Regions from separate parts of the Exiguobacterium sp. s189 genome, predicted to be linked through region 3. Evidence: riboswitches for the same ligand, from Rfam matches in the RefSeq annotation. Region 3 holds a riboswitch; each other region holds the start of a gene.
What was found. A riboswitch is a leader RNA that binds a small molecule or an ion and turns the genes downstream of it on or off. The one in region 3 is predicted to bind S-adenosylmethionine.
Positions count from the first base shown of each region.

Region 1: linked by a shared signal. The riboswitch ahead of mtnK (S-methyl-5-thioribose kinase) and the one ahead of KNO99_RS07490 (Na+/H+ antiporter NhaC family protein) in region 3 are both predicted to bind S-adenosylmethionine.
Region 2: linked by a shared signal. The riboswitch ahead of msrA (peptide-methionine (S)-S-oxide reductase MsrA) and the one ahead of KNO99_RS07490 (Na+/H+ antiporter NhaC family protein) in region 3 are both predicted to bind S-adenosylmethionine.

Region 1 covers NZ_JACSKM010000001.1:366,519-369,780, reverse strand. Annotated here, with positions in the region: gene KNO99_RS01860 (2-hydroxy-3-keto-5-methylthiopentenyl-1-phosphate phosphatase) at 1-30, opposite strand, end outside; gene KNO99_RS01855 (2,3-diketo-5-methylthiopentyl-1-phosphate enolase) at 27-1,181, opposite strand; SAM riboswitch class I at 1,252-1,353, opposite strand; SAM riboswitch class I at 1,559-1,661, shown strand; gene mtnK (S-methyl-5-thioribose kinase) at 1,744-2,895, shown strand; gene mtnA (S-methyl-5-thioribose-1-phosphate isomerase) at 2,892-3,262, shown strand, end outside.
Region 2 covers NZ_JACSKM010000010.1:443-3,704, forward strand. Annotated here, with positions in the region: gene KNO99_RS11995 (DM13 domain-containing protein) at 123-635, opposite strand; gene msrA (peptide-methionine (S)-S-oxide reductase MsrA) at 737-1,261, opposite strand; SAM riboswitch class I at 1,329-1,428, opposite strand; gene KNO99_RS12005 (hypothetical protein) at 1,473-1,634, opposite strand; gene KNO99_RS12010 (amidase family protein) at 1,748-3,154, shown strand; gene rlmN (dual-specificity RNA methyltransferase RlmN) at 3,220-3,262, shown strand, end outside.
Region 3 covers NZ_JACSKM010000004.1:205,662-208,923, forward strand. Annotated here, with positions in the region: gene KNO99_RS07490 (Na+/H+ antiporter NhaC family protein) at 11-1,294, opposite strand; SAM riboswitch class I at 1,364-1,458, opposite strand; gene KNO99_RS07495 (GGDEF domain-containing protein) at 1,557-3,236, opposite strand.

The DNA.
Region 1 (3,262 bases), on a different contig from region 3:
GTCGAAGTCACAGATGATGTGCGTACTCATCGCGCACCCCACGCATTTAGCGCAGTCGATAACGCATCGGTCTCGCTCGTTTTACCGATTGCCTGATCGATTGCTTGGCGGAATGCCCTCGCACCGGCAACCGCACCGTCGGGATGCCCATGAATCCCACCGCCTGCATTGATGACGACATCCGTTCCGAAGTCACGAATCAAATCCGGAACGAGTCCTGGGTGAATCCCGGCAGACGGGACCGTCAGAATCGGTTTCGTCCAATGGGATTCCGTCGCATACGTTTGAATCTGTTGTGTTTCGTCTTTCGGTGTCGAGAGTGAACCATATGGCGACGGGAAGAGCGTCAAGTCCGCCCCGGCGAGTCGAATCAGTTTCCCGAAAAGGAGGGAATGACGAATCGATCCGGTCAACGCTCCCGCGAAAGCGGGATGTGCCAAAATCGGGACGTGAATCTCAGGATCTTTGGCGAGCTCTCGTAATGCGTCGAGCCCGTACGTATACACATTGAACAACAGTGCGGTCGCGCCCGCTTCGATCAAACGTTTTGCCTGATCGCGTAAGGTGAAAACGGGTCCGCTCAACGTGACGGCGTATAGAACGGAACGACCCGTCAGTTCTTGATGTTCTTGAATGATTGATGCTCCGATTCGAGCCCGTTCGATCGATGGGGTGAGCGGGTTGTCATATAAAATCTCATCGTCTTTCACGAGATCGATGCCACCTGTAAACTGGTCACGAAGTTGTGTCGCCAAAAAATTAAGGTCACGCCCGATGACGCCTTTGAAGATGCTCATGGCGAGCGGTCGGTCGTGTACGCGAAGGATGTCGCGGACACCTTCGACTCCGAATGCGGCACCCGGAAAGTCCGATTCGAGCTCGTCTGGGAGCGTTAGGTCGACAAGTTGGACGCTTGGGTCGAGCGACAGCTTTCCGAATGTCGTCGTCAGAATGGACGAAAAGTCCGGCGTCACATTATGTAGCGGGTAACGAATCGAGAAACGACTCGTCGTTTCCTGTTGGAAGGTATCGATGACCTCACCGCGGAACGCCTGTAGTTGATGCTGCTCGAGATGGTTCAATTCGGTCCATGTCCCGACAGTCAGCTCATGTGCGATTTTTTCAGCCACGCGTTCGACGTGATCGGTATGTTTGATTTCATAAGTAGCGATGATTCCCATAAGTTCCTCCTTTCAGGTCAAACAAAAAATGACCTCTTGGCTTGGCAAGAGGTCATTCGAAAACAATGAACTCTTATCTCTCAGCGATAGCTGCAAGAATTAGCACCGTGCCATCTCTGGTCGGTTGCTGCGACATCATCGGGCTTGTCCCTCCGTCTGCTCTTGATAAGAATAGTTGTGAAGTTGTGAAATTTAATTGAATTTTTACATAGAATCGCTCACTCGTCAATTCCTTTTTTTGAGAAAAAAAGTTTGAAAATAATGTTTCTATATATGCGTGTCAAAAATAGGGAGTCGACCGAAAATAGAGGATTGACAACTAGCGTGCCTAGTCCGTAATATTCGTCTCAACACGTCAAACACAATTACATCATTTACTCTTATCGCGAGTTGGCAGAGGGAATTGGCCCTACGACGCCGCAGCAACCGACCATTTGGCACGGTGCTACATCCACCAGACATATGTCTGAAAGATGAGAGGAACAACCAATTTGGGTGTGCCTCTTTCTCGCGGAGAAAGGGGCTTTTTTCATGCATAGATTCAAGAAAGGGGAAAATCATCATGGCTTATGAGGCGTTTACAGAACAAAGTGTCGTCGAACACGTTCGACAGTTGGGGTTACTAGAAGAGGGGATTGCAGAATGTGAGGAAATCGGAGATGGAAATTTAAATCTCGTCTTTCGCATTCGTCAAGGAGAAACGTCATTAATCGTGAAACAGGCGTTGCCGTACGCAAAAGTCGTTGGAGAGAGCTGGCCGCTCACGCTTGACCGTTCGTGGATCGAACAACTGGCACTCCGTGAGTTTTCAAAAGTCGTACCACAATTCGTACCAGATGTACTCGGTAGCGACCGTGAACTCGCCTATACGATTTTAGAAGATTTGTCAGCGTTTGAAATCGTCCGGACGGGTTTCCTAAAAGGAGAGAGCTATCCGAATTTGGCGCGTCACGTCGGTACATTCCTCGGGGAAACGTTGTTTGCGACATCTGACTATGCGAAAGGACCGCTCGCCAAGAAACAAATCGAAAAAGAGTATTACAATCCAGAGCTATGCGATATCACAGAAAAACTGATCTTCACTGATCCGTATCGTGATGCAGAATCGAATCAAATCGAAACGGCTCTTCGTTTAGACGTGGAGCAGCTTTGGTCAGACCTCGCCTTGAAAATTGAAGTGACGAAATTGAAGGTCGGGTTCGTGACTAAACACGAAGCGTTGCTACATGGGGATTTACATACAGGAAGCATTTTTGCGACGCGTCAAGAAACGAAAATCATCGATCCTGAGTTTGCGTTTTACGGCCCATTCGGTTTTGACATCGGTCAAATCATCGCTCACTTGGTGTTCTCGACATATGCGCATCCGTTGAAGCGGTTCGAACGCTTCACAGAAGTGCTCACTGTTTGGGAGACGTTCGAGAAAACGTTCCGTACACGCTTCACACAGGCAGTCGAGCCGTTCAACACGGTAGGTTTCGTGGATGAACTGTTGCCATCGATTTTAAGTGATGCCATCGGCTACGCAGGCTGCGAATTGATTCGGCGGACGGCCGGTCTAGCGGGCGTCGCCGACTTAGAGACATTGCCGGATGACCTGCGCATCGAACGGAAACGTCATGCCCTAGAACTTGGCACGCGTCTCATCAAACAGCGTCATCAGATTCAATCCATCGATCAGCTGATTCCAGTCCTATCGGAGGTGCGGGTATGAGTGTGCAAAGCATACATTTCGATGCCGACACGGAAGTGTTGACGATTTTAGATCAGACACAGTTGCCGCAAGAAGAGCGCTATGTCGAAGTGATAACGCTCGAACAGGCCGAACAGGCGATCAAATCGCTTCAAGTTCGGGGAGCACCGGCCATCGCTTACTTTGGGGCGTTCGTCCTCGCGAAAGAGGCATCACGTCTCCAGGACAATTTATATTTTCACCGCCAATTGGACCAGGTCGGCCAACGGTTGATTGCGACAAGACCAACAGCGGTCAACTTACAACATGTCATCGAATCACTCCTTCGACTAAATGTGGGGGAAGACTTTGAGCAGATCGCAAAAGCCATCAAGGCGCGTGCGATTGA
Region 2 (3,262 bases), on a different contig from region 3:
TTACACTTATTTACATATATGATAGCATGTTCTCAATTAATGTTGGATGATTGGTCTTTATTTTTTAGGCAATTTCAATTGAAAAGAGGGTGGCCAATTTGTTCAGCCACCCTTCAGTCAATTCATTCACTCGTTACAGCCAGTTCTCCAGTCCCGAACGTCGCACTAAAAGCACGGCACCAAATCACTACGGTGCTATATTCTGACAGATCGATATCTGCCGGAACTAAATAGTTTTGGTTTCCTGTATTCCCTTTAAGTGCTCCAAGTCGAATCCCTTCGGTCGTCTCTTGTCCGGGTTTCATCAAATAGACGAATAAATCAGGTCCGTTTGTCGTCTCGAACTCTTCAAATCGAAGATACGTCCCGTCTTCTGCCTCGACGGAGCGAATCGTGCCGGTTGTCTCATAATTTTTCTCCCCGTCCATGAACACACCCGCTACTTCGGTTTGACTCGGTTGTGCTTCCGGTGTCTTTTCCTCTGTCTCTTCTTCTGGAGCAGGCGTCTCAACAGCTGTCGGTGGTAATCCTTCATCGACTGTCTCTGTCAAGAAAAGCGGTGAGATGAGCCACCAGGCGACGGCGATCACGGCTATGCCGATCACACCGATGATGAGTTTCGTACTTGTATTCATGTATGAGTCCTCCTTTTCGGATGTATGAACCATTATTAGCCTTTTCCCGATTATTGGGCTTATAAAAAGACGCGAATGCTAACATTCGCGCCTGATGACCGTTATACGGTTTCGGTCCAGTTCTCCTCAATGAACTCGTCACGTCCCGAGATGGCCCGGTCTTCTTTATAGTGTTTTGGATTCTTTTTGTGGTAATCCTGGTGATACTCTTCCGCTTCGAAGAATGTCGTCGCCGGAGTGATTTTTGTGACAATCGGTGCGGTGAAACGACCACTTGCAGCTAACACATCGCGACTCGCCTCAGCCGCGATTCGTTGTTCCTCCGTGTGATAGAAGATGGCTGGGGCATACTGAGGCCCACGGTCTTGAAATTGACCACCGTCATCGGTCGGGTCGGTCTGAATCCAATATAGCTCGAGGAGACGCTCATATGAGAACAGAGATGGGTCATATGTGATTTGAACGACTTCTAAATGACCAGTCGTTCCCGTTTTGACTTCTTCATACGTCGGATTGTCGACCTCTCCGCCCATATAGCCGGATACGATTCCTTCAATCCCTGGTAGTTCTTCAAAAGGTGTTACCATGCACCAAAAACAGCCACCTGCAAATGTTGCTTTTTCCATCTTGTCGTTCCCTCCAAATCGTATTTCAACAAAAAAGCGCTCACGTCGGATGACATGAGCGCTCTCGTCATATCGTCCAAGGTTTCCCTTGCTGGTCGTAGCACCTTGCCTGTGGCAGGTTGCTGTGAAGTCATGGAGCCAGATCTCTCGTTCACTCTTGATATCGATATGTAGTTGGTGAGAGCATCATACCACCCTCAAAATACTTTCGTCAATGATTCGGTTTTCGCTTCAGCTGAAAAATCGTCAAGACGATGATGAATCCAATCAACCCGATTGAAATGAACGGACCATAGGGCACATTTTCTCCGTATAACTGCAAGAAAAATAGACCGAAGACAGCGAGTAGCACGAATATGTAGGAGCGTGTCATAGGAACCTCCTGTTTTTTCTTAAGTGTAACAAGAACACATCGACTTGGCGATACGAAAAGGAAATCAGGCATAGAGCACGAATAAAGTGGGAGAGATAAAGGAGGAATGTAGGATGGAACAAATCCAATTACATGAACTGACGATTGAACGTGCACATCGTGGATATAAAGAAGGACAATTCACGGTACGAGACATAACAGCGTATTATCTTAGAAGGATTGCTGCATATAATGAGCGACTTCATGCCGTCATCCAGGTGAATCCGGACGCCCTGTTCGAGGCAGAGGCGGCAGACCGGGCCTATAAAAAAGGAGTACGCAAACCACTCCTCGGCATCCCCGTCTTAATTAAGGACAATATCGAGACAGCCGGTCTGATGCGTACGACAGCAGGTGCCGCCGCCATGCGACATCATTTTGCAGGTCGAGATGCCGAGCTCGTGAAACGATTGCGAGCTGACGGGGCAATCATTCTCGGAAAAGCGAACCTGTCCGAGTGGGCGAACTTTTTAACGGAAGATATGCCGAATGGTTGGAGTGCTGTTGGCGGACAAACGAAGAACCCTTATGGCAACCAATTAGATGTCGGGGGATCGAGTTCTGGATCGGCTTCGGCGGTTGCGGCGAACTTGACACTACTTGCCGTTGGATCTGAGACGAGCGGCTCGATTGTACACCCGAGTGTGCATAATAGTATCGTCGGAATCAAGCCGACCGTCGGCTTGATCAGTCGTTCAGGAATCATTCCAATCTCACGTTCTCAGGATACGGCTGGACCGATGGCGCGTACCCTTCGTGATGCGGTCGTTGCCTTGCAGACCATGTGTGGTGAAGATTCGGCTGATCCTGCGACATGGGAAACTCCAGTCGGACCGCCTTATGTGACATGTCTCGATGTCCGTCAAGCGGTCGGGATGCGTGTCGGATTTATCAAGCCAACTATTTCAGACGAAGAAGTCGGTTTGTATGAACAGGCACTTCGATTGTTGCGTCAAGCCGAGGTTGAACTCGTCGAGATCACGTTACCGAAACACGATGCATTAGAACAGGCAGATATTTTGTTTGATGAATTCAAGCTTGGGATTGAGGCGTACCTTGCGAACACAACTGTGCCATTTAAGACGCTTTCCGACTTGATCGAATGGAACGCGGACCACCCCGAATCGATTCCGCACGGGCAGACCATCTTTGAACAGTCAGATGCACGTTCAGGGCGTCTCATCGAAGCTAGTTATCTCGACCGTCGGATTGATGATGTTCATTTCGCAAAAGTGGACGGAATGGATGAGCTATTAAAAGGGCAAAAACTGGACGCAATCGTCCTGCCACATGACATGAACTATGACATGGCTGCGAAAGCAGGACACCCGACAATCACGATCCCTTATAAACGAAAAGAGAGTGGGGCCCCGTTCGGTCTATCGTTCACGGGAACGAGCTTTGCGGAACGAGATTTGATTCGTGTCGCTTATGCGTTCGAACAGTTCATCACACGACCGACGCCTCCAGATTATTCGTAAGTTGCACCCGTCTCTGACGTCCGCTACAATGGTACGTATGCGGATTAGAGAAAGGACAGGTTAGAATGAAATCATCTATATACGGGTTGACGTTCGATCAGCTCACAA
Region 3 (3,262 bases):
TGTTTGTCGTTTAAGACTGCTTTTTAAAACGCGGGAAATTGAATGCGATGGCAATTCCTCCGCAGATAAAGAGGAGGAACGGATAAAACATGAACGGGACGAGGTCCGGCGATGCGGTCTTCGTCAACTCTGCGGCGATGAGGAGTTGCGCTCCATATGGAAGAATCCCTTGTACACCACATGAGAAGATATCGAGTACGCTTGCTGATTTCTTCCGTTCGATATCATATTCGTCCGCAATGTTCGCGGCAAGTGGTCCGGCTACAAGAATAGAAATCGTATTGTTCGCGGTCGCTACGTTCGTCGCACTGACGAGACCCGCGATACTCCACTCGGCACCAGCACGTTTTTGAATCCGTGACGTCAGCGCATCACGTAAATACGTGAGTCCTCCGTTGTGCGAAATAAGACCGACGAGTCCGCCCATGAGTAACGTCAAGAACGAGATTTCAGCCATACCGACCATGCCATCGGCGATAGCGGTCACAAATGCTGTGACGGATAAGCTTCCGTCGAGAAGACCGATGATTCCTGTTAGCGTGATCCCTCCTAACAGGACGAGAATGACGTTCAGTCCCGTTAACGCCAGTCCGATGACCGCGAGATACGGAATGAGTTTATACCATTCGAATACGGCGACATCGACCGTCGATTCACCGTTCGACAAGACGGCGAGTAAAATCGTCGTGATGATGGCAGCTGGTAGCACGATCCAGAAGTTCGTTCGGAACTTATCGCGCATGTTCGTCCGTTGTGTCCTTACGGCAGCAATGGTCGTATCCGAAATGAATGAAAGGTTGTCTCCGAACATGGCTCCGCCGACCACTGCCGCGGCTGCGATGGCGACGTTCACACCACTTTCCTCATGAATACCGAGGGCAATCGGCGCAAGTGCCGCAATCGTTCCGGTCGATGTACCCATTGCCATTGAAATGAAAGCAGCAATGACGAATAGTCCACTTAAGAGAAGCGATGGGGGTAAAAGCGTCAACGCCGCGTTGACCGTCGCGTCGATGGCACCGATTGATTCGGCTACCGTTGAAAAGGCACCGGCCAGTAAGAAGATAAAAATCATAATGATGATTCCCGGATTTCCGGCACCTTGCGCGATGCGCTCGACGGTTTGAGTGGCACTTCCTTTTGTCATGAATGCTGCAACCATCAAGGCGATGATGGCCGCAACGAGTACAGGAAACTTATAGAAGTCCCCATAGTAGACACCCGCCCCGATGAAAAAGAGCAAGAAGACGAGTAACGGCAGAAGTGCCCACTTGTTTGCTGTTGGTTGTTCCAAAATAATCACCTCACTAAAAAATAAAAAGGACCTTTTTCTTGAGAAAAAGGTCCTTCGTGTGAAATACCCTTTTCATCTTTCGGACGTATGTCCGCTGGATTTGGCACAGGTTCCCCGCTGCCGAGACTTCATAGGGCCAGTCCCTCCGTCTCTCTCGATAAAAAGTTAAGTTATCCTATTATCAAACACGTTCCCTAACGTACCTGTTTCAAATCTAGTTGTCAACCTAAAAACTCCCCAATTCGATGTGAGAAAGGGGAGTTTACGTCGTTAAATTGTTGAAGTGCGCCACGCGGTTACGTCCTGCATATTTTCCACCAACATACAGGGCACGGTCCGCATTTCGAATCGTATCATCGAGACGCTTCTTCCCGAACGCTTCGATTGTGTCGACCCCGATGGACGCGGTGACAGAAATTTCATGGTGGTCGACATGAAACGGTTTCGCTTCGATTTGATGGCGAATCCGCTCCGTGATTTCGATCGCTTGGTTCATGTCACAATGATTGAGCAACAAAATAAATTCTTCGCCGCCATAACGTGCCGCAAAGTCATCGGGACGAAGTACCTGACGAATTCGTCGTCCGAACTCTTGTAACACATGGTCTCCGACCTGATGACCGTACGTATCGTTGATCTTTTTGAAAAAATCAATATCGAGCATGGCGACCGATATCGGATATACCGACATATCGGATATTTGTTGAATGCCATATTCATAAAACGCACGCGCATTGGCGAGAAGCGTTAAACTGTCCGTCCGACTCTCGGTATAGAGGCGGTCCCGTTCGTGACAACGGCTAATGGTCCGGTTGAACGATTTTAACAATTTGATGATTTCATGCTGAATAATCTTCGGATAACCGTATACAGGTTCTCCCGTCATGACAATCCATGTACGAATCTCTTCAATTTCCTCCGAGCGGACAGAAACAAAGCTGTGGTAATCGTCATGGAAGGCGTCAGAAAGGGAAGTATCCCATTCAAAGCGCATCTCATAATCGAGGACTTGCTCGATTGGCTGACTCATTTCAAGCAACGTAAAGACGATGGGTCGATCGATGGGCTGTCGCGTCTTTAAATCAAAGTACAGGGTGCGTTCAAACAATTTAAACTCGACATACCCTTCATCATAATGATTCAGCTGTTCGCATTGACTTAAAAACACTTCGATGGCTTGTGCCTCGCTCTGTGACAAGGAAACGGCCTCTTTCGCTTCATCGTATTGCTCAATCAAGGATTTAAATGCATCTTGTCGCTCTTTTTGAATGAGAAGCCGCTTGATGAAGAACGTCAACGCAGCGGCGATGCTACTGACGACGAGTAAGTTGGTCTCTCGGAAAAACGCTGCCGCTAAGATGAAAATCAAACTGACGACGTACGTATAGAACGCAATCTTCATAAAGTCGCTCAATGCGATGTCGACGCGGAACCACCATTTCACCTGATACTTTTGAAACACCGTGTTTAAGAAGATGGCAAGGAACAATCCAGCGAGCGGCACGAACGAATCTTGCGAATAAAAGTTGAGACTGGTCTCCCCACCTAGGGCGAGATAGACAGCTGCTGGTATGACGATCTCTAAGTACGCCGTAATGGCATTCCACGGATATGTGAACCGGAAGCGACGGATGGCGACTTTCGGTCTCAAGTTGGCGAATTGAAAGACGAACACCCCGATTTGGTTGACGATGAGTGCTGTTTCAAATCCAAAGAATAAAAATAAGATTAAAACGATACTTTCAGAAAATGTGAAGTACACACCTTTGACTTCGATCGAGTCGAGTTGAAAAATGATGACAAGCAACGAAATTAAAATAAATGACAACGAATCGATTGTTGGGGCGTGTAGGATATCCAATGCAAATAGTGCGATGGTGAAGATGAACAGGGCACTCCATATACTCCAACCGAGCACGGACATCTTACGAAAGTGGTTCATGTGTTCCCTCCTAGCATGGGACATTT